4 regions of the Leptolyngbya sp. KIOST-1 genome follow, and region 2 is predicted to be linked to each of the others. Evidence: predicted binding sites of a transcription regulator. Region 2 holds the regulator's gene; each other region holds the start of a gene.
The links. Region 2 encodes NtcA, which controls nitrogen genes in cyanobacteria. Its sites were predicted from a motif close to TTTGTANNNNNNNNTACAAA; they were not measured.
Positions count from the first base shown of each region.

Region 1: a site for NtcA is predicted at 3,139-3,158, ahead of glnT (type III glutamate--ammonia ligase). Genes of this name have one in related genera too.
Region 3: a site for NtcA is predicted at 3,588-3,607, ahead of urtA (urea ABC transporter substrate-binding protein). Genes of this name have one in related genera too.
Region 4: a site for NtcA is predicted at 5,744-5,763, ahead of NF78_RS19895 (circularly permuted type 2 ATP-grasp protein). Genes of this name have one in related genera too.

Region 1 is NZ_JQFA01000002.1:2,926,306-2,933,977, forward strand. Features, by position in the region: gene glnT (type III glutamate--ammonia ligase) at 1-873, opposite strand, end outside; gene NF78_RS13030 (type 1 glutamine amidotransferase) at 989-1,717, opposite strand; gene NF78_RS31140 (glycine zipper family protein) at 1,984-2,895, opposite strand; gene glnT (type III glutamate--ammonia ligase) at 3,209-4,534, shown strand; gene NF78_RS13045 (iron-containing alcohol dehydrogenase) at 4,907-6,088, shown strand; gene NF78_RS13050 (aldehyde dehydrogenase family protein) at 6,406-7,672, shown strand, end outside.
Region 2 is NZ_JQFA01000004.1:1,878,506-1,886,177, forward strand. Features, by position in the region: gene NF78_RS30080 (DUF3155 domain-containing protein) at 1-36, shown strand, start outside; gene NF78_RS25220 (cofactor assembly of complex C subunit B) at 135-662, opposite strand; gene NF78_RS25225 (PadR family transcriptional regulator) at 788-1,177, opposite strand; gene NF78_RS25230 (DUF3084 domain-containing protein) at 1,395-2,798, opposite strand; gene ntcA (global nitrogen regulator NtcA) at 2,921-3,592, opposite strand; gene thrC (threonine synthase) at 4,115-5,419, shown strand; gene NF78_RS25245 (MoaD/ThiS family protein) at 5,540-5,815, shown strand; gene cofH (7,8-didemethyl-8-hydroxy-5-deazariboflavin synthase subunit CofH) at 5,976-7,190, shown strand; gene NF78_RS25255 (hypothetical protein) at 7,133-7,672, opposite strand, start outside.
Region 3 is NZ_JQFA01000004.1:261,533-269,204, reverse strand. Features, by position in the region: gene urtC (urea ABC transporter permease subunit UrtC) at 1-517, opposite strand, end outside; gene NF78_RS18195 (ABC transporter permease subunit) at 522-1,694, opposite strand; gene urtA (urea ABC transporter substrate-binding protein) at 2,191-3,498, opposite strand; gene NF78_RS33035 (response regulator) at 3,865-6,510, opposite strand; gene NF78_RS18180 (response regulator) at 6,590-7,672, opposite strand, start outside.
Region 4 is NZ_JQFA01000004.1:652,795-660,466, forward strand. Features, by position in the region: gene NF78_RS19870 (hypothetical protein) at 186-1,409, shown strand; gene NF78_RS19875 (TIGR03792 family protein) at 1,409-1,717, shown strand; gene NF78_RS19880 (serine/threonine-protein kinase) at 1,843-2,502, shown strand; gene NF78_RS19885 (hypothetical protein) at 2,546-2,899, shown strand; gene NF78_RS19890 (alpha-E domain-containing protein) at 3,123-4,073, opposite strand; gene NF78_RS19895 (circularly permuted type 2 ATP-grasp protein) at 4,188-5,654, opposite strand; gene NF78_RS19900 (phytoene desaturase family protein) at 6,224-7,672, shown strand, end outside.

The DNA of each region.
Region 1 (7,672 bases), on a different contig from region 2:
TGCCTTGGCATGCTTCAGCACCCCAGCAATGAACTGGTAGCCCAGCTTGGAGAGGCCGCAGGGGTCGGTGGGGTCTTCAAACAGGTTTTGGCCGGTTTCGAGATCCGCCAGGGACATGTTGTAGTGGGCACCGCTGCCGGTCTGGTTGGCGTAGGGTTTGGGCATAAAGCTGGCGAAGTAGCCCTGGGCGCGGGCCAGTTCCTTCACCATCAGCCGAAAGAACGTCAGGCGATCGGCCATGGTCAGGGCGTCGCAGTAGGTGAAGTCGGTTTCAAACTGGCCCTGGGCATCTTCGTGGTCAAAGGAGTACACATCCCAGCCCAGGCCGTTCATGGCGCTGACGATGGTGTCGAGGATTTTGTAGTTGTCGAGCACCGTGGGGATGGCGTAGGCAGCTTTGGCTAGGGTGTCGCGATCGCTCACCGGCCCAAACCCGGTCTCGGTATCTTTGAGGATAAAAAACTCGGTCTCGATGCCCAGGTTAAACCGGTAGCCCATGGCCGCCGCCTGGTCCAGCGCCCGCCGCAGAATGGTGCGGCAGCAGGCCTCGAAGGGCTGCCCCGCCAGGTACAGATCGCTGGCAAACCACACCACCTCCGGGTTCCAGGGCAGCACCGTGGCGCTGGCGGGGTCGGGCATGGTGCCCACTTCGTCGTCGCTAATCTCCTGGGGGACGCCGTCGAGGGCCGCACCGGTAAACAGCTCGGAGCCCTGCATCATGCGATCGAAGTGGCTCAGGGGCACCACCTTGCCCTTGCAGAGCCCGTGGATATCCACAAAGCTGGCCAGGGCATACTTCACCCCCTGCTGCTCCAACCGCTGCTGGAGGGCCTGGAGTTCGGCAGAAAGCGGCTGAATATCGGGATAGACCATGACCTTTAATCCTCACAACAACCGTGACCTCCCAGCGCTGGGGAGAAAATCAACGCACTGAGCAGGCTGGACGAGGCAGGTCATCCAGCACACAGCAGCGAGCCCCTGGGCTGACTCAGGTCTGCCGCAGTAGGGAAACCGTCTGGGCGGCAGCAACGACCTGGCTATACCAGGCATTGGCTAACTTTTCGGTGAACTGGGCCGACTGCACCCAGTGCAGGATCAACTGCTCCCGTAGCTCCTCAAACAGGTGGGGGTAATGGGCCTCAATCCAGTCAGTCTTGAAGGCAATCCAGTTCATCACAATTTCGGGCGTGACCTCGGGATGAAACTGCAAGCCGTAGGTGTGACTGCCCAGGCGAAATGCTTGATTGGCGCAGACGTCATTGGTTAGCAGCAGCTGGGCTCCAGTCGGCAAGTCAAAGGTGTCAAAGTGCCACTGCATCATCGGCATGCCTGGCGGATAGTCCTGAATCCAGGCTTCGCCCGCCGCCGTTACCGGAAACAGGGGCGTAAAACCCAGTTCAGGCCTCTCGTTTTGGTAGACCCGACTGCCAAAGGCCCGAGCAATTAGCTGGGCCCCCAGGCAAATGCCCAGCACCGGCCTGCCCTGATCGTGAAATTCTTGAATTAGCTGGATTACCCGCGCCAGGTGGGGAAAGTTGTCGTCTTCACAGGCATTCATAGGGCCGCCCAGTACGATCAACCCGTCGTAGTGCCCCGCTGGTGGAGTGGGCTGCTGAGGCACCAGCCAGGTGTGCAGCCAGGCTCCATTTACCTCCAGGTAACGACCCAAAATACCAATCGGGTCGGCCTCAACATGTTGAACAATCAAAATATCCATAAGCGGGTTCAACCTGGCCTTTGGACGGACGCTCGGGGGGGTCATCGTCGTTTATCCGTAGTGGATAAGTTCGGCTGGACTGTCCCTACTGAAGCGTACTAAACTTGTTATATCAAGTTATCTCAGGATTTTTCTGGATTGGCAAGTAATTCGTTGCCCAAGTCCCTGGGCGGCAGACTTGCCGCCGAATTGCAGCTAAACAACCACCCCCCAGGAGCAGGTCTGCTCCTGGGGGGTGTGCCGTATGGCTAGCTATTGCTCAGGCTTTACAGCATATCGGCTGTGCCAGTGTCGGGCCTGGGGGGTTGGTTGCGGCCGCGATCGTCAACGTAGCTGTTGGGCTGGCCAACGTTGACGCCGTAGCCTGAGTCAACTCGGCGATCGCGATCGCCAGGGTCATTGGTCACCGCTGACTCCAGGCGGTGCCACGCATCCTGAATAGCGTGCTTGGCCTTCTCCCAGCCCAGTCGCCCGTTGCCATTGCGACGCTCGTAGTCGCGCCGCAGGTGCGGCTCCGCCTGGCTAAAGGTGAGGCCTTGGCCAGAGTAGGTGTTGTAGCCCTCGTAGCCCGTGCGGTAGGCGGGGCTGTAGTCATCGTAGGTGTAGTCCGCCTCGCGGTAGGGGCGAGAGGAGAAATTGCTGCGCCAGTAGTCTTCCTCTGCCCGGTAGCGGCTGTTGTTGCGATCGACCCGGTCCCAGGCATCGCGGCTGGCATGACGGGCGCTGTCCCAGCCCACACGGTGACCGCTATACTGCCGCTCGTAGTCTTCCCTGAGCCGAGGTTCGGCCTGGTCGTAGGTCATTCCCTGCTGGGCGTAGCTGCTGTACCCTGTGTAGCCGGTGCGATAGGCGGGGCTGTAGTCATCGTAGGTGTAGTCGGACGCAGCGTAGGGACGGTTTTTATAGTTTGTGCGCCAGTAGTTGTCTTCGATAGTGGGGTCAATTTGCTCGGCGGTGTTTTTGCCCAGGAGCCCACCAGCGACCGCACCCACAGCTGCACCCACAACAGCACCGACCGGACCACCGACCACGCCACCGACCGCCGTACCAACGACACCGGCCCCAGCGGCCCCGACTCCAGTCCCAACTGGATGGGCACCAGGCTGGCCCGTAATCGGATCAGGATTGGCGTTGGGGTTGTTTTTTGAGTTTTTAGGGACTTCTCTATCGCTTCGCATGGGATTTAAATTCCAAATTGAGAACAGCGTTTTATGCCAGTCAAAAAAGAGTTGAGTCTCAACTAAATGCACAAAACATTGCCTACAACCTAGGTTTTTTTAAGCTCAGCCGGGTCGGTAGCGGGATAGAATTTGACCCTCTATAACGGGGCTGAATTTGCTTTGGGGCAAACCGTTCTGGAGGATAAATGAAGGTATATTCCTGGCTAGAAGGACCAGTGCAGGAGAGGTCTCTTCGTTTGGCTCGTATCTACAGCTACAAAAGCGACTTCGCTCGCCTGTTTTACTAGGCTGAAACTCCCGGAGTCGTTCTATGGTCGGCATGTTAACCCAGGTCCAGAACCTGGCAGAGCGGGCAAAAGCCCTTGGGATCAAGTTTTTCTTAGTGTCTTACACCGATTTGCTGGGGGGCACCCGGGCCAAACTGGTGCCCGCCTCGCAGATCGCCGGAGTGGAAAAAGACGGCGCGTTTTTTTGCTCCTTTGCCTCCAACCTGGGCCTAGGGCCTGAGGCGGCGGAGATCGCCGTGGTGCCCGACCCCGACTCGTTGATTCAGCTACCCTGGGAACCCACCGTGGGCTGGCTGGCCAGCGACGTGTACTTTGAGGGGGAACCCTTCCCCGCTGCCCCGCGCATGGTGCTCAACCGGGTGCTGGACCAGGCGGCGGCCCTGGGCTACACCTACAAAACCGGGGTCGAGGCCGAGTTTTTCTTGCTCAGGCAAACCGAGCAGGGCTACGAGATCGCCGACCCCAAGGACACCGCCGATCGCCCCTGCTACGACCAGCTCAACCTGATGCGGCAGTTTGAGCTAATCTCAACGCTGGTCACCTACATGGAAGACCTGGGCTGGGGGCCATACCAGTGCGACCACGAAGACGCCAACGGCCAGTTTGAGCTGAACTGGACCTACTGCGATGCCAAGACCACGTGCGATCGCCATGTGTTCTTCAAATACATGGTCAAAACCCTGGCGGAGCAGCGGGGCTTTGTCGCCACCTTTATGCCCAAACCCTTCAGCCACATCACCGGCAACGGTGGCCACATCCACAACAGCCTGTGGCAGGGCGATACCAACGCCTTCGCCGAGGGGGCCGATGGGGGCGGGCTGTCTCCCCGGGGCTACCACTTCCTGGGCGGCGTGCTGGCCCACGGCCAGGGCCTCGCCGCCCTCTGCGCCCCCACCTGCAACTCCTACCGCCGCCTGGGGGCCAGCACCACCGCCAGCGGCAGCACCTGGAGCCCCCGCTACATCTCCTACGGCGGCAACAACCGCTCCCACCTGATCCGCATTCCCGATACGGGCCGGTTTGAGTGCCGCATGGTGGATGGGGCCGCCAACCTCTACCTGGCCACCGCTGGCATCCTCGCCGCCGGGCTGGAGGGGATGCAGCAGCAGACCGACCCCGGCCAGCGCATCGACGAAAACCTGTTTGCCCGCGCCGACGAGTTCCCCGACCTGCAAACCCTGCCCCACAACCTCTACGAGGCGATGGAAGCCCTGAAGCAGGACAGCCTGCTGATGGAAACCCTAGGTGATCTGGGGGCCAAGACCTTTTTAGAAATGAAAACCAAGGAGTGGAATGCCTTCAACGCTCAGGTCACCGCCTGGGAGATGAACCAATACGTGAATATTTAGGAGATTCCGTAGGGGCAAACGGTTGTTTGCCCTGCGATAGGGATGATTGGCGGGTGGTTGATATGGGTGGTGGGCAGTGCCCACCCTACAGTTGCTTAGACCAATTGCAGAGTAAGCCAATTGCAGAGAAGGACAGATTCATTAGTCGGACATAGGTTTAAACCGATGATCGGTAACTCCTTTCCGTGAGGTGAAGGACGGCGGAACGTCCTTCTCGACGGGGGTCTGGGGCCAGCGAAATGGCCCCAGCAGCAGATCTGGCTTCAACCCCAAGATCTCATGAGCATGCAGGGTTTTAAGCCACTCAAAGACAGCGGTGCATTGCTTCGCGAATGCACCCTACGGTTCCTCTTTTAAAGGGCGTAATTCTCGATGACTTCCATCTACACCTACAACTTCCCCACCCGCATTCGCTTTGGGCCGGGGGCACGGCGTGAACTCGCCGCCGAACTCACCGCCCTCGGCATTCAGCGCGTGCTGATTATCACCGATAAGGATGTGGCGCAACTGCCCTGGTTTCCAGAGCTAGAAGCGGCCCTGGCGGATTTCGGAGCCGCCACCTTTAGCGGGGTTTGGGGCAACCCGGTGGTCTCCCAGGTCAATGCCGGGATTGAGGCCTGGAAAGCCAGCGGTGCCGACGGCATTGTGGCGGTGGGTGGCGGTGCGCCCATGGATGTGGCCAAGGCGATCGCCCTGATGGCCCACCACCCCGGCCACCTGTTCGACTACGAAGATGGGGCTAGCACCCGCCCCATCGACCAGCCGATTCCGCCCATCGTTGCCCTGCCCACCACCGCAGGTACCGGCAGCGAAGTGGGCCGCAGCACCGTAATCTCCGACGACGACACCCACGCGAAGAAGATTATGTTTGACCCGCAGTTGTTGCCCAGGGTGGTGCTGGCCGACCCGGAACTGCTGCTGGGGCTGCCCGCAAAGATCACCGCTGCTACGGGGATGGATGCGCTAACCCACCTGGTTGAGGCGTTTTTGGCCCAGGGGTTCAATCCCCTCTGCGATGGCATTGCGCTGGAGGGCATTCATCTAGTGGCGCACAATTTGCAGGCTTGTGTGGACTTTGCCCAGCGGCTAAGGGAGGGGGAAGTCTTTGACGAGGCGACGGCGGCGGCGCACCTGGTGGCACGGGGGGGAATGCTGAATGCGTCGATGATGGGGGCGATCGCATTCCAAAAGGGCCTGGGTGTTACCCATTCCTGCGCCCACGCGCTCTCGACGGTCTACGACACCCACCACGGCCTGGCCAATGGCATCATGCTGCCTGCGGCGATGCGGTTTAACCTGTCGGCGGAGCCGGAGCGGTTTTTGCGGATGGCCCGGGTGGTGCAGCCGGGGGCGACCGATGGGCAGGCGTTTGTGGATTGGATTGTGGGGCTATCGGCGGCGATTGGGATGCCGACTTCGCTGGGGGCGTTGGGGGTGACGCCCGACGGGCTGGGGCCACTGGTGGCGGTGGCGCTTAAGGATGGGTGTCATCCGCTGAATCCGAGACCGGTTACGGAGGAGGATTTCTACGCCATCTACCAGGATGCCTTTTGAACACTCGGTGCGTTTTCCCAGCCAACCGTAGGGTGCATCCGCGCAGTGATGCACCACTCACGTAAATCCTCCAAATTGCAAATCCTTTGATGTTGCGGCGCACATTTTGGGTCAGAAGCCAAACCTGCCGCTGGGGGCATTTCGCAGCCCCCAGACCCCCTCGACCAGGACGTTCCGTCGTCCTGGACCTCACGGAAAGGAGTTGCTGATCATCGGTTTAAACCTATGTTCTGCCAGGTGACCTGTCCTTCTCTGCATATGTTCTGCCAGGTGACCTGTCCTTCTCTGCAATTGATGTAGATCCCGTAGGGTGGGCAGTGCCCACCATCCACCCCGCGCCAAAACCGTCATCACCGACCTACTTCACTCCCCGCAATATGGCCGACCTACTCTCAATCATCAACCCCGCCACCGAGGCGCTGATCCAAGAACTTCCGGCAGACAACCCTGCTGCCGTTGCCGAAAAATATAACCAGGCGCGGGGGGCTCAGCCCGAGTGGGGAGCGCTGCCCTTGGCCGATCGCATCTCGCCCATCCTGCGGTTTCGGGACTTGCTGGTCGAGCGGGTGGATGCCCTGGCGGCTCTGCTGACCTCGGAAACTGGCAAGCCCATCACCCAGGCCCGCAATGAGATCTTGGCTCTACCGGGGCGGATCGATTTCTTCGTCGCCCACAGCGATCGCGTGCTAACCCCGGAGCCCGTCTATGCCGAGCCCGCCCATGCCCTACCCGGCTGTGGTGCGCTGGAGGAGGTGATCACCCAAGAGCCCCTGGGGGTAGTCGCTAACATTTCGGCCTGGAACTACCCCTACTTTGTGGGGGGCAATGTGTTTGTTCCGGCACTGCTGATGGGCAATGCGGTGCTGTACAAACCGTCGGAGTTTGCCACGCTGACTGGGGGGGCGATCGCCGCCCTACTCCACGAGTCCGGCATTCCCGAGGACATTTTCATCCCGGTGATCGGCTCGGGGATGACCGGCGCTGCCCTGCTGGAGCAGCCGATCGATGGCGTGTTCTTCACCGGCTCCTACGCGACGGGGCAGAAGATCGCTGTGGCAGCAGCACTCAAACTGATCCGCCCCCAGCTAGAGCTGGGGGGCAAAGACCCGGCCTACGTATGTGCCGACGCCAATGTGGCCGTAGCGGCGGCGGGGCTGGCGGATGGCGCCTTCTACAACAACGGCCAGAGCTGCTGTGCGGTGGAGCGCATCTATGTCCACACCGATGTCTATGACGAGTTTCTGGAGGTGTTTCTGCAAACGGTGGAGGGGTTCAAGCTGGGCGACCCCACCGACCCCAACACCTACCTTGGCCCGGTGAGCCGCAAACCACAGTTGGATGTCCTCGCTGATCAGGTAGCAGATGCCTTGGCTAAGGGCGCTACCCTACGCTGCGGCGGTAAAATCCTCAATCGCCCCGGCTGGTACTTTGCCCCCACGGTGCTCACCGAGGTCAACCACACCATGACCGTCATGCAGGAGGAAACCTTTGGCCCGGTGATCGGCATTCAGCGGGTGGCCAGCGACGCCGAAGCCGTGGCTCTGATGCAGGACACGCCCTACGGGTTAACAGCGGCGGTGTACG
Region 2 (7,672 bases):
GAAGAATCTTCAGCCCTAGAGAGTCTGACTCATTGAGATCGATGACCCGCTGACAGGCTTTGCTGGTTCAGCAGGTTGACTGAGTCATTAACTTAAAACCAAAAGCTAGCCCTGAGGGCTAGCTTTTTTTGTCCCTAACGGCTCATCTCCTGCTCTAGGACCGCAAGTTCGTCCCGGTGGGCCGTAATGGTTACCGTGGCAGAGGGACGGGTGGGGTCCTCCGAGGATGCCTCGGGCTGCACCTGGAGCACAATTTCTTCGTCGCGATCGGATCCTTTCCAGTAGAACCAACCGGCTGCCGGGGCGATCCCAACCAGTCCCCAGGCGATCGCTCCGGTGGTGGGCCAGAGATTGGTCAACACCAGCGCCAAGCACAGTCCACCCACGGCGGCCAGGAGGGTCAAAAAGCTGGCTAGAAATAAGCTTGGTCGCACTCGGCCCCGCAGGACAAAACGCTGGGCTTCGGCATCGGCTAGCGCTACACTGTAAGCCCGTGCTTCAAAGTGGGTCGTCAGCGTTTGGAGCAGGGTCAGCGGCGCAACGGGACGAGCTAGGGTGAGGGTTTCCAGCCGATCTTTGGTAGAGGCGCGAATAAAAAAGACTAACCCTACCACCATCAGCAGGGTCAGAAGCAGAGTTGAATAGGTTACGGTTTCGGTCACGGTTGGGCCATCAGTTGTACCTTTCTAGGGTACGAAATGATGGCTTGTTCAGGTAGATCCAGGGGCAGGTAGATCGAGGTGATTAAATGACCGAGCCATAGGCGGGTTAGGCCATTCGAACACCGTCAGCGCCCGGGTGATGAGTAAGCAGGGCTTTGGGACGTGGTGGGCCGGACAGGATCGCCCATATAGGTTTTCCAGAACTCGGCCAGTTCTTCGGCTTGTAACCGCCAGTCGGGGTTGAGGCGGTACATACGACGGGGGCGACCCCGACCTTCCACCTTTTTCCAGTAGCCGTCTATGGCATTTTCGTCTTCTAAAAACTTGAGTGCCCCGTACAGTACCGTGTCGGACAGGCGATAGTGGGGGTAGTGGTGAGTCAACCGCTGAATTAACTCAGTACCGTAGGAATCTTGCTGGAGCAACACCGACAGCACGTAGCAAACGGCAAGCTCTTTGTTGAGGTAGATGGGCGGTGGATCCTCGAAGAACTGATAAATATCCTCAAATTTCATGGGATCGCTCCAGATATATTAAAGTTTGTCTGCTTAACGCAGACCAGAGTTAAAAGCAGTCGATTAGTCGCTTAACGATTAGGCTAATTCTAATCACAGGTGATCCCCACAGTATCGAAGTGAGTGCAGATGGTAACTATCTGCAAATTTTTTTAGACATTATTAAATATTCGCCGCCAAAGATAATTGGCGGTGGATCCTCAAGCGCTACCAGCTGTCAAAAATCGGGGCGATCGCCGCCGTTTTCCAGCCCTCCACTCACCGGACGGGTTTGAAACAGAATGCGGCCATCGCGCACAGCCGCCAGGTGAATTTGGACAGGTCCTGCCGTGAAAATGTCTCTAGCCGCAATGGCCTGAAAGTCGACGGCCTGCCCAGACTGCTGTACAGCTTCCAGAAAGTTGAGAATGGTTTCGGGGCGATTGTCGGCCACCTGAAGAGAATCGCTCACGACACCGTCCTGGCGAGCCCGAAACTGGGTCGCAGCCAGCAGCAGATTGAGCCGTTCAACCAGCTGGCGATCGCCAAAGGGTGGTGGGTCCAGGGTGACCGTCGCTAGCCGCTCGCCCTGGGCGTACACCTGCTGGTTGGGGGTTGCATCGATAAACACCTGAATACAGGGCTCCCCCCGCTGTAGGACACAGGGTTCACCCGTGATGTAGTTGGCCGCCGACAGCAGCCTCACCACGTAGTCTTCACCCGTGGCCAGACGATCGATCAGAGTTTCGACTTCACGATTGCCAATCAGCAAAATTTGCTGGTCAATGAAGGTACCCGGGGCGATCGCGCGGGAGACCAAACGATTGGCCTGCTGCAAAAATTCAGTGACAAACTCTTCCGCCTGAGCTCGATTTTCAGCCCGCCCCTGGCCCGACAAAATTTCCTGGTTGCGGTTGAGGGCAATGTTGCCACGAAAAAGACCCTGAAACTGAGTTTGCAGGGACGCCACCTGCTGCTCCAGGAACTCTTGCTCGGCTTCCAGGCTGGCCAAGAGCTGTTCACGCTCGGCGATGGCGCGATCGCGCTGGGCAATCTGCTGGTCCAGTTCGGCGATGGCGCGATCGCGTTGGGCAATCTGGCTACCAATGGTGGCCTGCTGCTGCAGCAGGCGATCGCGATCGACCCGCAGCGCCGCGGTTGATCGCCGCAGGGTTTCTGCCTGCTGCGAGACGGTGTCGAGCTGGCCCAGGGTTTGGCGCAGCTGTTCCTCCGTGGCATCCTGCTGCGCTACGGCTCGATTGAGCGACTCATTCACCTCCTGAAGCCGACCCAGGGCTCGCTGGCGCTCCCTGGTGGCGGACTCCAAATCAGCCTCGACGTTTTCCTGAGCGGCCTGGGCCTGGGCCAAGTTGGCTTCGGCGGTGGCCAAGTCATCCTGAATCCGCCCCAGTTCAAAAACTCCGGTCCGCAGCTGGCTGCTCACCCCAAACAGCAGCGCCAGGGTAGAGGCCGAAATTACGCTGCCGGTGGCAATGCTGACCAGGGTGGCCGTTTGCCTGGGGCGAAGGTTGAATAAACTCAGTCGGGCCTTGCCGACCCGACTGCCTACGCGATCGCCCAGGGTGGCAATCACCCCCCCCAGGATCAGAACCGCAAAAATCAGTACGTAACCAGAAACCATGCACCTGCCACAGGGGAGTTTGCATTTACTCTACTGCATGGGTTTGGACCTTAGTGCCCTAGTCTTGCCAATCAGTCGACCTGGCTGGTCAAGCCCCAGCCCCGGACTCGAACCCCGCTGGCTTAAGTAAACTGCTGACTTAGATTAACCGGATCGTGCACAGTAATTTTCTTTTTATATATTGAGATCATACCTTCCTGGCGCAGATCGCCCAGGAGGCGGGTGACCGTCACCCGAGTAGACCCAATGGCCTCAGCAATCGCCTGGTGAGAAAGTTTGAGATCGATGGTGATGCCATCCTGGCTGGGTACGCCAAAGTCGCGGCAGAGAATCAGCAGGAAGCTTACCAAGCGTGATCCCATGTCCCGGTGGGCCAGGGTTTCGATCATCATCTCAGTCTGCAAAATTCGCGATGACAGCCCTCGCAACATCAGCAGGGCCAGCTCAGGGTTTTCTTCGAGGGACTGCTCGACCTGCTCGATGGGCACCGACAACAGCTCAACCGGTGTAAACGCTACGGAATGATAGAAGCGATCGGACCGGTTGCCTGTAATCAGCGACAGCACACCAAAGACACTATTCTCCCGCAGTAGGGCTACCGTGATCTCTTCCCCGGCCTCGTATACCCGCGACAGCTTAACCGCGCCCTTGAGCAAAAAATAAACCCGCTCTGCCGGGTCGCCCGGGAAAAAAATAGTCTTGCCCCGATCGTAGGACTCAACGACAGGGGGAAATGCACCCCCAGAGAGCTGACGAAAGACGTTGGCAAGCGGCTTATCTTGGGTCACTACCATAAACGTTCTGCTAAGAGCATCACCGTGGGCATCTGCAATGAAACTGCTGCGCTACCTACACCGCTGAGACCAGGGCCAGGCCTTCAGTACAGACTACCTTGGGCACCAAGCATAGAGCAGTTTAGTCGGTCTGGCACATTAGATAATGCAAACGTTCCATGACTTTAAATCACTTAACCTCAACTGCCCAGGAGGCGTTTGTATAGCAGGCTACCTTACTGTGTTCCGAAGAGGTTTTTCTGCCACCAAAGGTTAGCTGAGTCCAGCTTGAGCTAAATCGGCAGGGGGTTCCGTGCGAAAGCTCCAGAACCGAACCGCGCTTGGGCACCTACCGCGACGGACTGGAGTTTGGCCAAAACAGACTTGATCAAAGATGTCAAACCATTCTGCATCAGGATCTTACACATACCCGACTAAAAAAATCGGGTATGTTTGACCAGGGTTTGACTTCGGTGCTAGGTTCTGAATAACAAATTCGAAATGTCAAAAACACCTGCTCCAGACCACCTAAGAGAATCCGCTATGACGCAGTCCATCGAACGCTCCACCGCTACCCAGCCCACCTTTTCGAACCTGAAGTGCCGAGAGTGTGGTGAGACCTACGACCTGGGTGCTAAGCACGTCTGTGAAGATGTCTGCTTTGGCCCCCTTGAGGTAGCCTACGACTACGATGCCATTCGCCAGCGGGTCACGCGCAGCACGATTCAAGCCGGGCCGCTGTCGATCTGGCGCTACAAAGATTTCCTGCCCGTCAGCACCGACACCCCCATCGATGTAGGTACGGGCATGACGCCGCTGGTACGCTCGACTCGGCTGGCCCGGCGTCTGGGCCTGAAAGAGCTTTACATCAAGAACGATGCCGTCAACATGCCCACCCTCAGCTTCAAAGATCGGGTGGTCTCGGTTGCGCTGACCCGAGCCCAGGAACTGGGGTTCACCACGGTCTCCTGCGCCAGCACGGGCAACCTGGCCAACTCCACGGCGGCGATCGCGGCCCATGCCGGGCTGGACTGCTGCGTCTTCATCCCCGCTGACCTGGAAGCCGGCAAGGTGCTGGGCACCCTGATTTACAACCCCACCGTGATGGCGGTGCAGGGCAACTACGACCAGGTCAACCGCCTCTGTTCCGAGGTGGCCAACACCCACGGCTGGGGCTTTGTCAACATCAACCTGCGCCCCTACTACTCCGAGGGTTCCAAGACCCTGGGCTATGAAGTGGCTGAGCAGTTGGGCTGGCGACTGCCCGACCACATCGTGGCCCCCTTGGCCTCTGGCTCTCTGTTTACCAAGATCTACAAGGGCTTCCAGGAGTTTGTTAAGGTGGGGCTGGTCGACGACAAGGCGGTGCGCTTCAGCGGGGCCCAGGCCGAGGGCTGCTCTCCCATTGCCCAAGCCTTTAGGGAAGGTCGGGATTTTGTCACGCCCGTGAAGCCCAACACGATCGCCAAATCGATCGCCATTGGCAACCCCGCCGACGGGATCTACGCCCTCGACATTGCCCGCAAGACCAACGGCAATATCGAGTCGGTCACCGACGCCGAGGTGGTCGAGGGCATGAAGCTGCTGGCCGAAACCGAGGGCATCTTTACCGAAACCGCTGGTGGCACCACCATCGCGGTGCTCAAAAAGCTGGTGGAAGCCGGTAAGATTGACCCCGATGAGTCTACGGTGGTCTACATTACCGGCAACGGCTTGAAGACCCAGGAGGCCGTGCAGGGCTACATTGGCGAACCCTTCACGATTGAGCCCAAGCTCGAGAGCTTTGAGCGGGCGCTGGAGCGCTCTCGCACCCTGGACCGCCTGGAATGGCAGCAGGTGCCGGTGTAGGGGGATAGGTAACTACAAAATGCGACGTTCAAAACTTTGCATTTTGAACGTCGCATTTACCACTTCCTACTTCGCCACTCCCCGACGCACTCAACTTACCCTCTGTTTACCTTCACTTCTATGGCTGTCAAAGTACTGATTCCCACTCCCCTGCAAAAGTTCACCAACAACCAAGCTGCCCTCGAATGCAGCGGCGGCACGATTGTGGAACTGCTCAATGACCTGGAGAGCAGCTGTCCCGGCATCAAGGCCCGGCTTTGTGACGATGCGGGCGAACTGCGCCGCTTTGTCAACTTCTACGTCAACAGCGAGGATATTCGGTTTCTAGACGGCAAGGAAACCGCCCTCAGCGATGGGGACGAAGTCAGCATCGTGCCCGCTGTCGCTGGCGGCTAGGGCTCAGCCTGACCAATCGCGATCGCCCCAGGGAGCTGAGCCTTGCTGGGGCGATCGCGTTTTTCTCGCACCAAACCTAGGGGCACCACCGCCCCACAGCCGTCACTATCCACAGCCGTCACAATAGAGATGGCGTTGCGGGCAGAAACCTTCTCTAACTATGGATATCGAACCGATTCTCGCTCAGGCTCTGGCTGGGGACGACATCTCCGCCGCCGATGGAGTAGCCCTCCTGCAGCAGCAGACCCCCGAGACCATAGCCGCCATTCGCACCACGGCTGACACCCTGCGCCAGCGCCAGGTGGGAGACACGGTAACCTACGTGGTCAACCGCAACATCAACTTCACCAATATCTGCGAGCAGCACTGCAGCTTCTGCGCCTTTCGCCGCGACGCCCAAACTGAGGGGGCCTACTGGCTCGATTTTTCCCCCATCCTCGAAAAAGCTGCTGAGGCCGTAGGCGTGGGGGCGACCGAAATTTGCATGCAGGGCGGACTCAACCCCGCCGCCCAGATCAACGGCAGCTCCCTACGCTATTACCTGAAGCTGGCCGCAACGATCAAAGGCAGGTATCCCCGCCTGCACCTGCACGCCTTTTCCCCCCAGGAAGTGCAGTTCATCGCTCGCCAAGACGGGTTGAGCTACCGCGAGGTGCTGCTGGCCCTGCGGGACGGGGGAGTGGACTCCCTGCCAGGCACCGCCGCGGAGGTGCTCGACGATGAAGTGCGCCGGGTGCTGTGTCCTGAAAAAATTGACGCTGCCACCTGGCTTGAGATCGTCGGGCTGGCCCACGAGGTTGGCCTACCCACCACCAGCACCCTGCTGTCGGGCCACATTGAAACTCCTGCCCAGCAGATCGCCCACCTGGACAAACTGCGCCAGCTACAGCGCCTGTCGATGGAATTGGGTCGGTCGGCCTCAATTACCGAGTTTATTGTGCTGCCCTTTGTGGGGCAGGAGGCCCCCAAGCCGCTGCGTCGCCGAGTGGGGCGTGACCAGCCGGTGCTGGCCGACGCGCTGGTGCTGATGGCGGTGGCCCGCATTTACCTGGGCAACTGGATTGTCAACCACCAGCCCAGCTGGGTGAAGCTGGGGCTGGCCGGAGCCACCACCGCCCTGAACTGGGGCTGCAACGACATCGGCGGCACGCTAATGGAAGAGCATATCACCACGATGGCTGGTGCCCAGGGCGGTACCGCTATGACGGTGGCCGAGCTGCGCGGGGCGATCGCCAGCCTGGGCCGTCCGGCCCGACAACGGGACACTCTCTACGGTACAGTGCCAGCCGAAGGGACGGCCTTAGCCATGGGGGAACGTCACTCTGCCTCGCCCACAGCGGCCCGGCAGTCCCGCAGCCAGAGCCTGATGGCCTGACCCGTTACCCCCTGACTGCTCTCCTGGGGCGGGGTGGGCGGGCGAAGACTGCCGGGCCGTGGCGTGGTCCCGGCGGCTGGATAGCCCCCCAGGCTGGTGTACAGCAGGGTCATGTACCAGCCCTCCGGCCGCTGCACCAGAAACAGCCAATGGTAATTTTGCAGCAGCACCTCCTGGTCCCGCCAATACTGGCGCTCCAGGGTGGTAAAAAACACCTGCTGCGGGGAGGCGGCCCCCCCTGCCTCGTCACCGTCCGCCGCCTCGACTGGCACGGCCGCTGCGGTCAGCTCGATGGGGGTAAAGTCGGGTGGGCTGGCAAGAATCACCGTGCTGGGGGGAGGCAGGCGCGGCGGTGGGGCCGCCAGATTGAGGGTGCGGCTGGCGACCCGATTGGCGTAGCTGGGCAGATCGGTCAAGAGTCGGGCGGTCAGCCCCTCCAGGTCGCTGGGGCAGCGGTTAACAGGCCGCAGAGGAGATGGGCC
Region 3 (7,672 bases), 1.6 Mb from region 2:
TGAAAAAGTTGAAAAACACCACCAGGGCAGCCTGGGTGAGGATCGAAAAGTACACGCCGCGAATGCGGTTACGGAACACCAGGTAGCCCAGTAGCCCCGCCACGATCGCTGGAATCAGCACGATCGCCAGCAGCGTAAAAGGAAACGAGTTGAACGGCTGCCAGAACCAGGGCAGCTCCCTCACCCCGTAGAGGCCAAAGAATTCGGGGATGCTGCCCTCCGGCAGGCTGTTGAGCTGGAGGAACATGGCAAAGGCGTAGCCCCCCAGGGCAAAGAAAATGCCGTGGCCCAGGCTCAGCAGTCCGGTGAACCCCCAGATCAGGTCGATACCCAGGGCGACGATGCCCAGGGCCAGAAACCGCCCCAGCAGGTTCAGCCGGAAGGGGGTGAGAAACAGGGGCAGAATCACCACCAGGATCAGGGCAACCGCTACAACAGCGATCGCCTCGATCACAAACTTGCGCTTCTGGCTGGCCTTAACCGCCCGGCGCGGCTGCATAGTTGCTTCAGTCGTCATTGGTCTACAGCTCCACTGCTCGACCCTTCGGCGGGAACAGCCCGGCGGGCCGCACCTGCAGGAAGGCAATAATCAACGCAAACACCATCACCCTGGCCATACTGGTAGTGGCAAAGAAGGTGAAGAAATCGATGAACGGCTGGAACGCTGCTGCCGGGGGGAACATCGTCGCCAGGGTGCCCGACCCGACCAGGTAGACGACCGTGCCGATCACCAGGGACGCCACAATGCTGCCCACCAGCTTGCCGACACCGCCCACCACCACCACCATGAAGGCGTCCACAATGTAGTTGCTGCCCAGGTTTGGCCCCACAGCGCCCAGCATGGTGACGACGCAGCCCGCCACCCCCGCCAGTCCAGAGCCCAGGGCAAAGGTGATTGCATCCACCTGTCCGGTGGGGATACCCAAACAGGCGCTCATACCCCGGTTTTGAGTCACCGAGCGAATCCGCAGCCCCCAGGCGGTGCGGTTCAGGAACCAGTACACCGCCAGCACGCAGAGCGTGGTCAGCAAAATGATGAACAGGCGCGCCATGGGCAGCTGAATCCCAGTTCCCAGGGATATGCTGCCCCGCAGCCAACTGGGCGAGGCCACATTCACATTGCGGGCCCCAAACCAGGGCCGAACAAACTGAGCGCTGGCGGCATTGCCAATCCAGATCCAGGTGAGGAGCGCGATCGCCGCCGACAGCAGCACAAACACCGGGTTGGCCCAGGCTCTGATCTGCTCCCAGTTGGTGTAGCGGGTCAGCACCCAGCGCCCGCCCACAAACAGAACGGCAAACACCAACAGCCCCAGGGCCATGGGCCAGCTAATACTGCGAATGGTCTGGATCAAAATCAGACTCACCCCCCAGGTGGCCAGCAGCGTCTCCAGGGGCCGCCCGTAGAGGTGGCGAATCACGGTGCGCTCTAGCAGCAGGCCCAGGGCCGCCGCCACCAAAAACGCCAGGGGCAGCGCCGCAAAAATGTAGAGGTCGGGGGCAACCCCGCCGATGCTCTGGGCCGCGTTCTGCACCACAAAGGTGGTGTAGGCCCCAAACATCATCAACTCACCGTGGGCCAGGTTAATGACCCCCATCAGACCAAACACAATCGCTAAACCCAAAGCCACAATCAACAGCACCGCGCCGATGCTAATGCCGTTGAATAGGCCACTAATTAAGCCTTCTATCACTGGTTTTACCGCTCAGAAAACAATACGCCAACGGTCATCCAACGCCCATCTCAGTAAAAATCAGCCTCATTGTAGAGGCGACAAGCTCCTCCAAAATGCTCTTTTTGAACATCCGCCTGGCCAGCCTCTGAGTCATTGATCCATATCCTGAAAAACCTGAATCAACCTCAACTTAAATCCCTAGGCTGTACGCCTAAACCCTCGAAACAACCTACCTAAAAGCTTTTTATGGACTGCATCGATCTAGGTCAGGGGTTAAATTTCGGCAATTTGTTACTGAGCTAATAAGCCACAAGATAGTCAGATTTATTTCAGGATGCAGGCCATCTGTCGTTCGTCAGGCAGTCCCCACCCGAATAACGCTATGAGCATGGTCCTGAGACTGCCTGCTTAGGGAAAGAGCCCGAATTCAACCTTTAAAAATCGAGCGAGGACACGGCTTGCAGCATCCTCGCTCGATTCCCATCCTTAGCAGGTGCTCAGGCAGAAGGCAGACCTAGATCTCGAACCGCTCGCCCTTGGCCGGGTCGGACCAGTCGCAGCCAAAGCCCGTGGTCTCGGGCACAAACTGGTTCCAGGGCTCGGGGTCGATGGGGCCATCGGTGGCCCAGAGGATGTCGAACATACCGTCTTCCTGGATCTCACCAATCCGCACCGTCTTAGACAGGTGATGGTTGGGATTCATGGTCACGGGGCCTTCGGGAGCATCCATGCTCTGGCCGTAGGCCGCTGTCCGCACTTCGGGAATGTCAAAGGTGCCCGCTGCTTCCACCGCCTGCTTCCACAGGTAGACCATGATGTAGGCCGCTTCCATGGGGTCGTTGGTGACGCGATCGCTGCCAAACTCTTCCTGGAAGGCAGATACCCACCGCTCGTTTTCGGGGGTGTCCACGGTCATGAAGTAGTTCCAGGAGGCCAGGTGCCCGGTCAGGAACTCAGTCCCGATCTGGCGCACTTCTTCCTCGGCCACGCTGACGGACATCACCGGGTACTGATCCGGCCCCATGCCTGCGCCCTGGAGCTGGGTGAAGAAGGCCACGTTGCTGTCGCCGTTGAGGCTGTTGAAGATGACGCCGCCGTTGGGCAGAGCCGCCCGGATGCGGGTGATGATCGGGGTGACCTCAGTGTTGCCCAGGGGCAGGTAGTCCTCGCCCACGGTGTTGCCGCCCCGGGCCGCCAGCTGCTCTTTGATGATGGTGTTAGCGGTGCGGGGGAACACGTAGTCAGAGCCCACCAGGAAGAAGTCGGTGCCCTTGTTCTCCAGCAGCCAGTCCACGGCGGGCTCAATCTGCTGGTTGGGGGCGGCCCCAGTGTAGAAAATGTTCTGGGAGCACTCCTGGCCCTCGTACTGCACCGGGTACCACAGCATGTGGTCCTTCGATTCGAACACGGGCAGCACCGCCTTGCGGCTGGCGGAGGTCCAGCAGCCAAACACCACGGCTACCTGGTCCTGGTCAATTAGCTTTTCAGCCTTCTCGGCAAAGGTGGGCCAGTCGGAGGCTCCGTCTTCTACCACGGCCTCGATCTGGCGGCCCAGCACACCGCCTGCCTCGTTGATTTCTTTGATGGCCAGCTTCTCAGCATCGACTACGGTGGTTTCGCTAATGGCCATAGTGCCGCTGAGGGAGTGCAGAATGCCCACTTTAATGGTTTCCCCGTTCGCCGCTGCGGTATCGGTCCCGCCCTCAGTGGTACCGGTGCCGGTGGTCGTAGTGGTGCCACCGCAGGCCTTTAACAGCATGGAGGTGCCCAGGGTAGCCGATCCGTACACTAAAAACTTGCGTCGATTAAATCGCGTGACCATTCAACCTCTCCTGACTCGTTAACAAAAACGCGTAACCGAAAGTCCACGTAGACCGTCAGAGTGAATATTAGGAGCAGTAACCGGCAGCAAATGTAGTCTGGGATACCAAATGACCCAACGTTTCTGTAACATTCCAGGGAGAACAGCCCAATTGTCATCAATCCTGGGGCTGAGTTCAGACGTTGGCTGGGTTTTGGTGTGGCCCGGTCAGGGGGAGGGCGGCGGGTGATGATGCCGTTGCTACCTAAGCTAGGGAGGGCGACAGGGGAGCCCTTGGGGAGTGCTTTCTGCCGGCACCCAGGGCAGGTGGAGACTAACGCTGGGGCAGGAGGTGCGTCAATGGCGTATCAGTGCGCCCCAATCTTCCTAGCCGGAGGATTTCGCATCTAGGAGGAGGCTGATTTTGTTGAGCAGCCGGGGCAGTTCAATGGGTTTGGTGTCGTATTCGTCGCAGCCGATGGCCAGGGCCTTTTCGCGATCGCCCTGCATGGCGTGGGCGGTGAGGGCAATCACAGGAATGCTGGCGGTTTCAGCGTTGGCCTTCAGCTTTTGGGTGGCTTCCCAGCCGTCCATCACGGGCAAGCTCATATCCATCAACACAATGTCGGGGCGATGGGTGGCGGCCATCGAAACGCCCTCCAGTCCATCCGCCGCAGTGAGGACCTCATAGTCCATTCGGCGCAGGCGGCGAGAGAGCATATCCCGGTTCATCTCGTTGTCTTCTATCAGCAGCACCTTGATGCGGCCAGGCGGGGCAGAAACAGAATGCTGCCAATCGTCCCCCTCCCCTTGCTCTTGGCGCAGCCGCGCCGCTTCTGCCTGAATTTCTTGAAAATACGCACTTTGAGTAATGGCAGCCACCTCCTGAACCCGCTTGGCCTGGTCAATCTCAACCTTGAGTTCATTGACCTGCCGTTTGAGGGCCAACTCCTTCAGCTTGCGTTGGGTAACATCTTCGACAATGCCTTCGAAGTAGAGCAACTCGCCATTCCCGCCCCGCACGGCTCGCACACTCTCCGACAGCCACATCATGTCACCATCTTTGCGATAGGCCTGATACTCGTAGCCGGTCATCTGTCCGCTGGACTCAACCTGCCGGATAAACTCCTGGCGCCCTTCGGGGTCCACGTAGATTTGATTGCCGATTTCAGTTACAACGGCCATCATTTCGGCCGCCGAATCATAGCCATGGATACGGGCCATGGCAGGGTTAACACTGAGAAAGTGCCCGTCCGGGGTGGACTGAAAGATCCCCTCCAGGGCATTCTCAAAAATGCTGCGATATTTTTCCTCGGCCAACCGCAGGGCATCTTCGGCCTGTTTCCGCAGGGTAATGTCGACCATGGCGCTGAGCACCGTCGCTTCGCCGTTATAGGTGAGCGGCTGAAACGACGTCGTGGTCCACAGGGGGCTACCGTCGGCCCGTTTGCACTGCAGCTCGTAGTGCTGAATGGACTGGCCCTGCTCCAGGGTGGCGCGCAGGCGTTGATAGTCCTCCTGATTCAAGAAAAAGTCTTGAATGGTGCAATTGACCAGCGGCTGATCGTCACAGCCAAACGTGGCCCTGGCGGCCGCGTTGCTGTAGAGCACCACCCCATCGTCCCAGCGCCAGGTGAGGACCGGTACCGGAGTGGCCTCGGCAATGAGCTGCCTGGCCAGATACATGACCCGCTGATCCCGCAGGCGCTTCTTCTCCAGGGACGCCATAATCTTGGCCCGCAACAGCACCGGCTTAAACGGCTTTGAGAGAAAATCTTCGGCTCCCATCTCGATGCAGCGCACCACATTGTCGATCTCGTCCAAAGACGAGATCATAATCACCGGAATGCTCTGCCAGGTGGGGCTCTGCTTGAGGTGGATGAGCACCTCAAAGCCGTTCATCTCCGGCATGATTAAGTCGAGCAAAATCAGGTCGTAGCTGGCGTTGTGAAGCAATTCCAGGGCCGCTTGGCCATGGGCTGCGATCGTAACGGTAAAGCCCTGATACTCCAGCTGCCGGGACAGTAAATCACGATTGGTCTCGTTGTCGTCAACGATGAGGATGTGCCCTCCCTGGCTGTTTTGATCCTCAATGGGGTCGTAACGGAGAACCTGCAGGGTGGTTTCGGCCTGCTTAAACCAGGCGGATTCGGCTCCGCTCTCTAAGGTCAATTCGTTGGCGTCGAGCTGGTTGGGATTGATGAGTTGGAGTTGCTGTCGCGACAGATTGACAATGTCATTGACCATGCTGAGCAACTGCTGGGCCGCCCGGTGAATGCGCTGTAGATCGGCCTGAATGTTGGGGTCGGCCTCTTCGAGCAGCAGCTCGCAGTAGCCAATGATTGTGCTGAGGGGCGTCAGCATCTCCAGGCGAATGGTTGCTCCAAAGGAGTTAATATCGCTCCGAAATTGGCCCACGTCTAGCTGAGTCGGGTCCAGGATGACGTTGGCAAGGGAAAGCAGTTGGGTGCCGCAGGTGTAGATATTTTTAAGGTCGGTGGCCAGAGCTGAGTGGGGTTGACCCTTGAGTTCCTCCAGCAGCATTTCGCTGTAGCCAATGATGGCGTTCATGGGAGTACACAGTTCGTGGCGGAGGTGGCTCAAGAGCGCCCGCTGCACCCGCTTATCCCGGAAGGGCAGGGTATCTTCGGGGGGGGCGGAGGGCTGGGCGGCCGCAAGCAGCTGCTCCACTTTGTCGAGCAGTTGGGGCAGGTTGACGGGTTTGGTTTCGTATTCGTCGCAGCCTGCGGCGAGGGCTTGCTCACGATCGCCCGCCATGGCGTGGGCGGTTAGCGCAATGATGGGAATGTTCTGAATTTGGGGGTTGGCTTTGATTTGGCGGGTGGCCTCGTAGCCATCGATCACCGGCAGATCAATATCCATGATCACCAGATCGGGCCGTTCGGAGAGCGCTTTGGCGACGCCTTCTGCGCCATCGATCGCGATCGCGACCTCGTAGCCCTTCCGCATCAAACGGCGAGACAACATATCGCGATTGACGTCATTATCTTCAACCAAAAGCAGCTTGGCCATGGGGATAGAGGTGACAGAAAAGCAGGGTTAGAACAGGGTTAGAAACAGAGATTGAAGGGGCACGGGATCCAGCGAGACGCTAGGACTGTTTTCGGGAAATAGCCGTAGACGCCAGGGTGCTAATCTCGTTGAGCAGAGTTTGTCGGTCTAGGGATCCTTTTTGATAGATGCGCTCGATTTGACCATCGAGCCGACGGCGATCGTCCGCCGTCAAGTCTTTAGCCGTCAGCACAATCACAGGGATTGAGCGCCACTGGGGCCGCTGCCGCAGTTCCTCTAAAAACTCAAAGCCATCCATTTCAGGCATCATCAAGTCCAGCAGAATGAGTTCAGGCATTTGGGTGGGCATGAGTTCTAGCGCCTGCCGTCCATGGGCCGCCACCTGTACCGACCAGCCAGCTTTGGCCAGCTGGCGCTGCATCATGTCGCGATTTTCAGCGTTGTCTTCCACCACCATGATGGTCTGGGCGCTGGCATCGCCTACATACTTGTGCAGCAATCCCGTCAGGCGATCGTAGTCCACCGGTTTGAGCAGATAGTCAGACGCCCCAAGGGCGTAGCCCAAGGTCTTGTCATCGACCATACTGACCATGACCACGGGAATGTCCGCCAGGTGTGGATCGGCTTTGAGTTCTGTGAGGATTGTCCAGCCATCAACACTGGGCATCATCACATCCAGCACAATCACATCCGGGCGACGGGTCCGCGCCAATTCCAACCCCTCCAAGCCGCTCCCCGCCCCAATCACCCGGAACCCTTCTCGGCTCAGGAACCGTTGCATCAAGTCCTGCACCGAGGGGTCATCGTCAATCACCAGGACCGTGCTGGCTGTGGAAGGTAAATTGGGAAGGACTGAGCTGTCTGGGGCGTCTGTTTTGCGCAGGGTATGGGACTCCGATCGCTCCTCCGCCAGCTGTTGGGGCAATCGCATCGTAAAGATGGTGCCCTCGCCTCGGGCGCTGACAACCTGAATGTCTCCCCCCATCATCTGGCAGAATTTTTGGGTAATTACCAGCCCCAGCCCCGTACCCCCATACTTGCGGGTGGTGGAGGCATCGGCTTGGCTAAAGGCCTGGAACAGCCTGGTCTGTTGCTCCGGGGTCATGCCAATGCCGGTGTCCGCGACCCTGAAAGCAATGCCGGGCTCTGCTTCAGCCAGCAG
Region 4 (7,672 bases), 1.2 Mb from region 2:
AAGGATGGCTCTAGACAGGACGGGTTAACCGCCACCGAATTTCCAGGTTACAGGATGGCGGCTACCTCTATGGTGGGCCTCCAGGAGATGTTAAGGGGTTGTCACATTAGGGCGCTGGCGGCGTCTATGATAAGTGAGCAGCTTGGCAGAGAACCTTGCCCAAAACGTTCTTTAAACCCCGATTTTTGTCCAGTCAGGGGCGTCTACAGCGCGGTCTGGGTTCAGCGGTCCTGGCGATCGCCCTCACCCTCGGCCTTGCTCCCCGGACCCTGGCCCAGGCGCTACCGCCAGCGGTGCGCTTTCCCTTTTTGGCCGACCCGCTCCAGGACAACCCTCTCGATCCGCTGCTGCCCCGGCCCCTGGTGTCGCGCCCCCCCAGTCCGCTGGAGCTGTACGCCCTGGATCAATCGCTGGATCAGCTGGCGCTGGAGGCTGAGACCCTGGCCCAGGCAGGGGATCTGGCCGAGGCTCGAATAATTTGGCGGCGCGAGATTCGCCTGCGCCGTCTGCTGGGGGTTGAGCGCGAACTGGCGGCGATCGACCGGGTGGGCCAGTGGCTGCGCGATCGCACCGCCACCCAGGACCTCCAGCTCTACGCGGTGCGGCTGGACGAGATTCGCGCCGACCTGGTGCTGCCCGCCGACCAGGCGCTGCTAGAGCGGATGGCCAATACCTACGTGGTGCTGGGCGCGATCGATGCCGCCGCTGACATTCGCCGCGACCTGGCCGAGGCAGCGCGGCTGGCGACCAACGGCACGGAATACCGCCGCCAGCTCGAAATTCTGGCCGCCCTGCGGGCCGACTGGTTTCAGTTCGCCGAGGCGGCGGCGGCCTACAGTGAGCTGGTGGCGCTAAACCCGGCTGACCTCAACCCAGAGGCCGAACGGCGCTACCTGAGCCTCCAGGCCGAAAATCTGGAGCAGGCCCAGGACCCGGCCGGGGCGATCGCCCTGCAGCAGCGCCTGCTGCGCCTGTACCAGGAGGACGAGAGTCTGTGGCCGCAGATTCCCCCCTTGCAGCACCGAGTTGCCCAAAACTACCTGGCTCTAAACGATGTGGCTAACGCCGCCCGTCAGCTCCAGGTCGCTTACACCAACGCCATTGACCAGGAGCAGGTTGAAGTCGCCGCCAACGCCATCAACGACCTGGCAGCCATCTACAAAACCCTGGGCCGCTGGACCGATGTGGGCTACCTCTACGAACAGCTGCTGGTGGTCCAGCGGCAGGCCCACAGCGCCTACGGCATGATGGCCGCCTACGACGAACTGGGCCAGGTGCACGAGCAGCTGGGGGCGACGTCGTCGGCGCTGGCGGCCTACCGCGAAGGGCTGGTGCTGGCGCGGGTGCTGGGCACTCGCCAGGCCTACTTTGAAGCCCAAATTGCCCGCTTAACCGAGGAGGCGACCTGATGGTGATTGAATGGCTGACCTTTGCGGTTGACCCCGAAAACCGCGAAACTTTTATTCGCCTGGACCACGACATTTGGACGGCGGCCCTGAGCCAGTACCCCGGTTTTATTTCGAAGGAAGTGTGGATTTCGCCCGATCTGCACGACCAGGTGGTGTGTATGGTGCGCTGGCAGACCCGCGAGCAGTGGAAGTCGATTCCCCAGGCGGAGCTAGACGCCGTTGAGCAACGGTTTGACGAGGCCGTGGAGTTTCCCTACCGCATGATTGATGCCCGCGAGTACCAGGTGCGGCGCTATCCCTCGACTTGAAGCTGAACGTCCGAGGCGATCGCCCTGGCGGCTGATCAGCGCCCCCATCAGCCCCTGATCTGGTCACAATTAAGACTTGGCAACACGACTGGGCTGATGGCGAGTTTACTGGCACATTCCTCCCTATGCTTGACCCCATTCAGGCGCTTGCCCAATGCGTTCGCAAAGGGCTGCTGCCAGAGCTGCACCTCGAAAGCCTCGATCCCCACAACCCTGTGGTGGTTCACCGGGTGCCGGTGCCCTGGCGCTGTCTGGGCACCGGCAACTATGCCGCTGTGTTTCTCCACCCCGACTATCCCGAGCAGGTGGTAAAGGTATATGCCCCGGGTCGCCCTGGTCTCGAAGCCGAGGTCGAGGTCTACCGGCGGCTGGCAGACCATCCGGCCTTTTCGCGCTGCTACCTCAGCGAAGCGCCGTTTTTGGTGCTCAAGCGCCTGCATGGGGTAACGCTGTACGACTGTCTCCACCGGGGCATTGCCATTCCGCCCCAGGTGATTCGCGACATCGATGCTGCCCTCGACTACGTGCGCAGTCGGGGTCTGTTTCCCCACGATGTCCACGGCCGCAACGTCATGCAGTGCGAAGGGCGGGGCCTGGTGGTGGATGTGTCTGATTTCTTGAATTCTCAGCCCTGCCGGGCCTGGCAGGATGTCAAGCGCGCCTACTGGTGGATTTACCGACCCTTTTTTCTGCCCCTGGGCCTGCGAATACCCTATGCTTTGCTGGACGGGGTGCGGGCTGGATACCGTCTGTTTCGTCGCCTTCTGGGCGGCGGGCTGCGTTAGCATACGGCCATAGCTGTTGAATGTATGGCCCTGCCCCATTGCTATGCTGTCGTGCCCCCGTTGCCAGGCCACCCTTGAACCCGCGGCGCTCCAGTGCCCCCGCTGTCGGCTGCCGCTCAAGGCCCACGGCCATCCGGGCATCCCGCTGCACCGCACCGAGGGCGACGAGCCCCTGTGCGCCACCTGCCTCTACGATGCCGACGACACCTGCAACTTTCCCCAGCGTCCCCACGCCGAAACCTGTACCCTGTATCGGTCAGTAAACGCCGCCAAAGATTTGGATCTGCCGTCACCCTCTCCAGGGCAGCAGATTGGTTTTTGGCTGCGCAACCACCGAGGATTAATTGGTCTGATTGGGCTATTGCTACTGAGCCTGGCGATTGTGCTGGTGAATTGAAACGTTAGTTCTCAACTCTAATCTGGGTCCTTCAGCCAGTATTACAATATAAAGTAGGGTATCTTAATGCCTTGGTGCAATTTAAAAAAACTACTCCTCACGGCTAAAAAATGGGCAAGGGGGTGGCTATGGACAGCGCATTCCGTCTAGTCACGCCAGTGTTGGCGGCTGCACTGGTGACAGTGATAGGGGTTCCTAAGTTGATGCTGTATGGCTGCCGTGGCTAGGACACTGGCTCCAGGGCAAAAAAGTCAGCAAAGATTTTTTCGCTGACGGTGTTGAGACGGGTTTGCAGGTTGTCGAGAAATTCGTGCAGCCCCTGCTGGGTGATTTCTTCAATGGTGAGGTAGTCGAGTTCGGAGCGCAGGCGACCGAGGGCGCGATCGCTGCCCGTGCGCCAGGTACCCGCTGGGGTGCCCGAAATGCAGTGCAGCGATCGCTCTGCCTCCAGCAAACAAAACTGAATCGACCGCGGAAACTCCCGATTCAAAATCAAAAACTCGGTCACCCCCCTAGGGGTAATCCGGTACTGGCACTTGCGGTACATCTCGTAGGCGCTGGCTGACTTCAGCAGGGCAATCCACTGTAAATCGTCCAGGGGAGAGCCCACGTCAGTGACCGAGGGCAGCAAAATGTAGTACTTGACGTCGAGGATACGAGCGGTTTTGTCGGCTCGCTCCAGCAACCGCCCCAGCTGACCAAAGTGCCAGCCCTCGGTGTGGGCCATGGTGGCATCCATCACCCCCGCAAACAGGTGGCTGGCCATTTTGACTTCGGGGAAAAAGTTGTGCAGCTCCGACAGCAGGCCCACGTCGGCGGCCTCATTCACCATCAGGTAAAACGAGTTCACCTGCTCCCACATCTCTGACGAAATCACCTCTCGCACCGATCGCGCATTTTCCCGCGCCGACCTGAGGCAGGAAATGATCGAGTTGGGGTACTCGCGATCGAAGGTCAAAAACCGCAGAATATTCTCCGCCGTCGGTTCACCGTAGCGCGCCTCAAACATGGCCTGATCGCCCGTAGTTCGCACCAGGGGCTCCCACTGCTGCTCCATGCCAGGGGGCGCATCCAGCAGCAGGTTCAGGTTGACATCCACAAAGCGGGCGACGTTTTCGGCCCGTTCAACGTAGCGGTTGAGCCAGTAGATGGAGTCGGCGACGCGGCTGAGCATAGTGGTAAAGGGTGGATGGGTGGGAGGGTGGATGGGTGGATGGGTAGGAGGGTGGATGGGTGGGTGGGGCAGCTACTTTTCTGCGTCCACCCATCCACCCGTTCACACCCTCAACTATGTTGAGGTCGGCAGCTGGGCGTTGGGGTCGACCGATCGCACTACCCAGGTGTCTTTGCTGCCGCCGCCCTGGGAGGAGTTGACCACCAGGGAGCCGCGCTTGAGGGCGACGCGGGTGAGGCCGCCGGGATTTACATAGATATCCCGGCCGTAGAGGATGTAGGGGCGCAGGTCCACGTGGCAGCCCTCGAAGCTGTCGTCGATCAGGGTGGGAACTCGCGACAGGCAGAGGGTGGGCTGGGCGATGTAGCCCCGGGGGTTGGCGCGAATGCGATCGCCGAATTCCGCCCGCTGCTCCTCGGTGGCGTGGGGGCCGACCAGCATGCCGTAGCCCCCCGAGGCGTTGGTGGCCTTGACCACTAGCTGATCGAGGTGGCTGAGGACGTGGGCCTGCTGGGTCTCGTCTTCGCACAGGTACGTGGGCACGTTGGGGATGATCTGGTCTTCGTCGAGGTAGTAGCGAATCATCTGCGGCACGTAGGCGTAGACCAGCTTGTCGTCGGCGACGCCGGTGCCGAGGGCGTTGGCCAGGGCCACTCGCCCCGCCCGGTATACCTCCATTAGCCCTGGTACCCCCAGCAGCGAGTCGGGCCGAAAGGCCAGGGGATCGATAAAGTCGTCGTCAATGCGGCGGTACATCACATCGACGCGCTCCAGGCCCTTGGTGGTACGCATTTTCAGGTAGCCATCTGACACCACCAGGTCACGCCCCTCCACCAGTTCGGCCCCCATCTGCTGGGCCAAAAACGAGTGCTCAAAGTAGGCCGAGTTGTACATGCCCGGCGTCAGCACCGCTACTCTGGGGTTGTCAAGCGCCTCTGGGGCCAGGTTGAGCAGAGCCTCCAGCAACTGGCTGGCGTAGTCGTCCACCGCGGCAATGTCCATGGCCGCAAACAGGTGGGGGAAGGTATTCTTCATCACCCGTCGGTTTTCGAGCACGTAGGAGACGCCCGAGGGGCAGCGCAGGTTGTCTTCCAGCACATACCAGCTGCCGTCCTTGTCGCGCACCAGGTCGGTACCGGTGATATGGCACCAGATGTTGTTGGGCGGGTTGAGGCCCATACAGGGCTTTAGAAAACCGGGAGCGCTCTCGACCACGTGGCGCGGTACCACCCCGTCGTTGAGAATTTTTTGCTCGTTGTAGACGTCGTGGATGAAACAGTTGAGGGCGTAGATACGCTGCTTGAGACCTTTTTCAATCCACTCCCACTCGTGGCCGGGCACAATGCGCGGAATCACGTCGAAGGGAAAAATTCGCTCGGTGCCCTGGTTGTCGCTGTAGACGTTGAAGGTGACCCCCAGCTTAAACAGGGTATTTTGCACCGCCTGCTGCCGCTGCTGTAGCTCCACCAGCGCCATATCGTTGACCCGCCGCACCAGCAGTTCTGCCTCTGGGCGAGGCTGGCCTGGCTTCAAAAAAAGTTCATCGAAGAAATCGCCGGGGTCGTAGGCGTCAAATAGCACCAGGGGTCTCCTAAAACTAGAACTTGGGAGTGGGCGCTGTGGGTACAGTGCCACAGGCTTTGATCATTACCGGGGAGAGTCGCTTCAAAGCTGTAGTTTACGATACGAATTTACGAGGCCAGGGCATTTCCAGCGAGGTTTAAATACCCTGGCCCTACCCCATTGGATTGGGTTGGGCTGGGGAGCAAGCGCTGTTGGTTATCGCCGTTTCCAACGGTCCCTGCCCATCGATTGCTGCCAACCCGTCGCCCCTTTTCGTTGGTAGAAAGATTTATTTTCTTGTCTATTGCAATCGTTTTTTATCGTTTTTCTGCCCGTTATGAAGCCAGGATTGATGATTTAAACAGGGCTCTGAACAGCATCGTCCGCACTGGGGGCTGTCATCAATCAGGCCTTTGCAGGCTCAAAGACCAACGGTCACAGCGCCTGGTCTGTTGTTTGGGATGGGCGTGAAACGCTGATGGTCAAAATCTTTTGGCCAAAATTGATGGCACGTCCGGTTGCTTAAGCCATAGCGGGGATCATCTTAGATCCTCACCGATCGCTGTATCTACAGGGAGAATTGCGCCATGGAACGGTTTGACTACATCGTTTTGGGGGCAGGTCTGGGGGGGCTTTCGGCGGCGGCCTGTCTGACGCGCCAGGGCTACCGAGTCGCCGTGCTCGAACAGCACTACCTGCCTGGGGGCTGCTGCCATACCTTTGACTACGGCAACTTTCGATTTTGTGCCGATGTGCACTACATTTCCCAGTGCGGACCGGGGCAGGCGATCGCCCAATTCCTGGACTACATTGGCCGGGAGGTCACTTTTAATTCCCTCGATCCCAACTGCATCGATCGGGTGATTACTCCGGCGGTGGATTTTGCCATTCCCCTGGGGTGGGAGACCTTCCGCCAGCGCCTGCTGAACCAGTTTCCAGCGGACGCGACCCCCATCAACCGCTACTGCGATGAGATCAAGCACCTCCACCACGACATTCGCCAGCTAGGCCAGGAGGTGCGCTGGTACGACCAGCGGTGGCACGACTGGCTGAAGCTACCCAAGTATTTCAATCTGTTTCAAAAGCGGCTCTGGACGCTGCAGGACCTCTACGACCACGTGGGCATGCCGCTCAAACTCCAGGCCCTGCTGGCCGGACAGAGCGGGGACTATGCCCTGCCACCCGAGGAGATTGCCCTGATCACCCACACGGCGCTGGTCTGGGACTATTCGGAGGGCGCGTACTACCCGAAGCACCACTTTAAGGGCTTTGTAGACACCATTGTTGAGGTCATCCTGGCGGGGGGTGGCACCGTGCGCTACATGGCCCCGGTGGAGCACATCGAGGTGCGCGATCGCCGGGTGCAGTGGGTGACGGCGGGGGGCACCCACTACGAGGCGACCCATGCCTACATCAGTGACCTCGACCCCAAGCTGACAGTGGAGTTGATGCATGGAGCCGAACTCAGCCCGACAGAGCGGCAGCGTCTCACCCAGTACGAGTATTCCGCCAGCGCCTTCAACCTCTATCTGGGCCTCAGCGATCGCTTTGACCCCACCCACTACGGCCTCGGCAACTGGAATATCTGGTACTACCCCACCGGGGATCTCAACCAGGAATACCGGCGGCAGCTGCAGGGTAACCTCGATCGCCCCTGGATCTTCCTCTCCTGCCCCACCCTCAAATCCTCCGCGCCGGGCATGGCCCCCGCCGGGCACCACGTGCTCGAAATTGCGACGGTGTGCCCCTACGAGCCCTTCAAGCAGCTGCGCGAAAGCGATCCTGCTGCCTACAAGGCCAGAAAACGGGAGGCGTACAAGGCGATCATGACCAGCGTGCGTGACCTGATCCCCGATATCGATCGCTACATTCGCATGAAGGTCTACGGCACCCCCACCACCAGCGAGCACTACCTGGGCCAGCCCCAGGGCAATATCTACGGGGCCAAACTGGTGCCCCGGCAGGTAGGCCTTAACCGCCTGGGGTACCACACCGAACTGCCCAACCTGTTTTTGGTCGGGGCCAGCGCGGGCTAC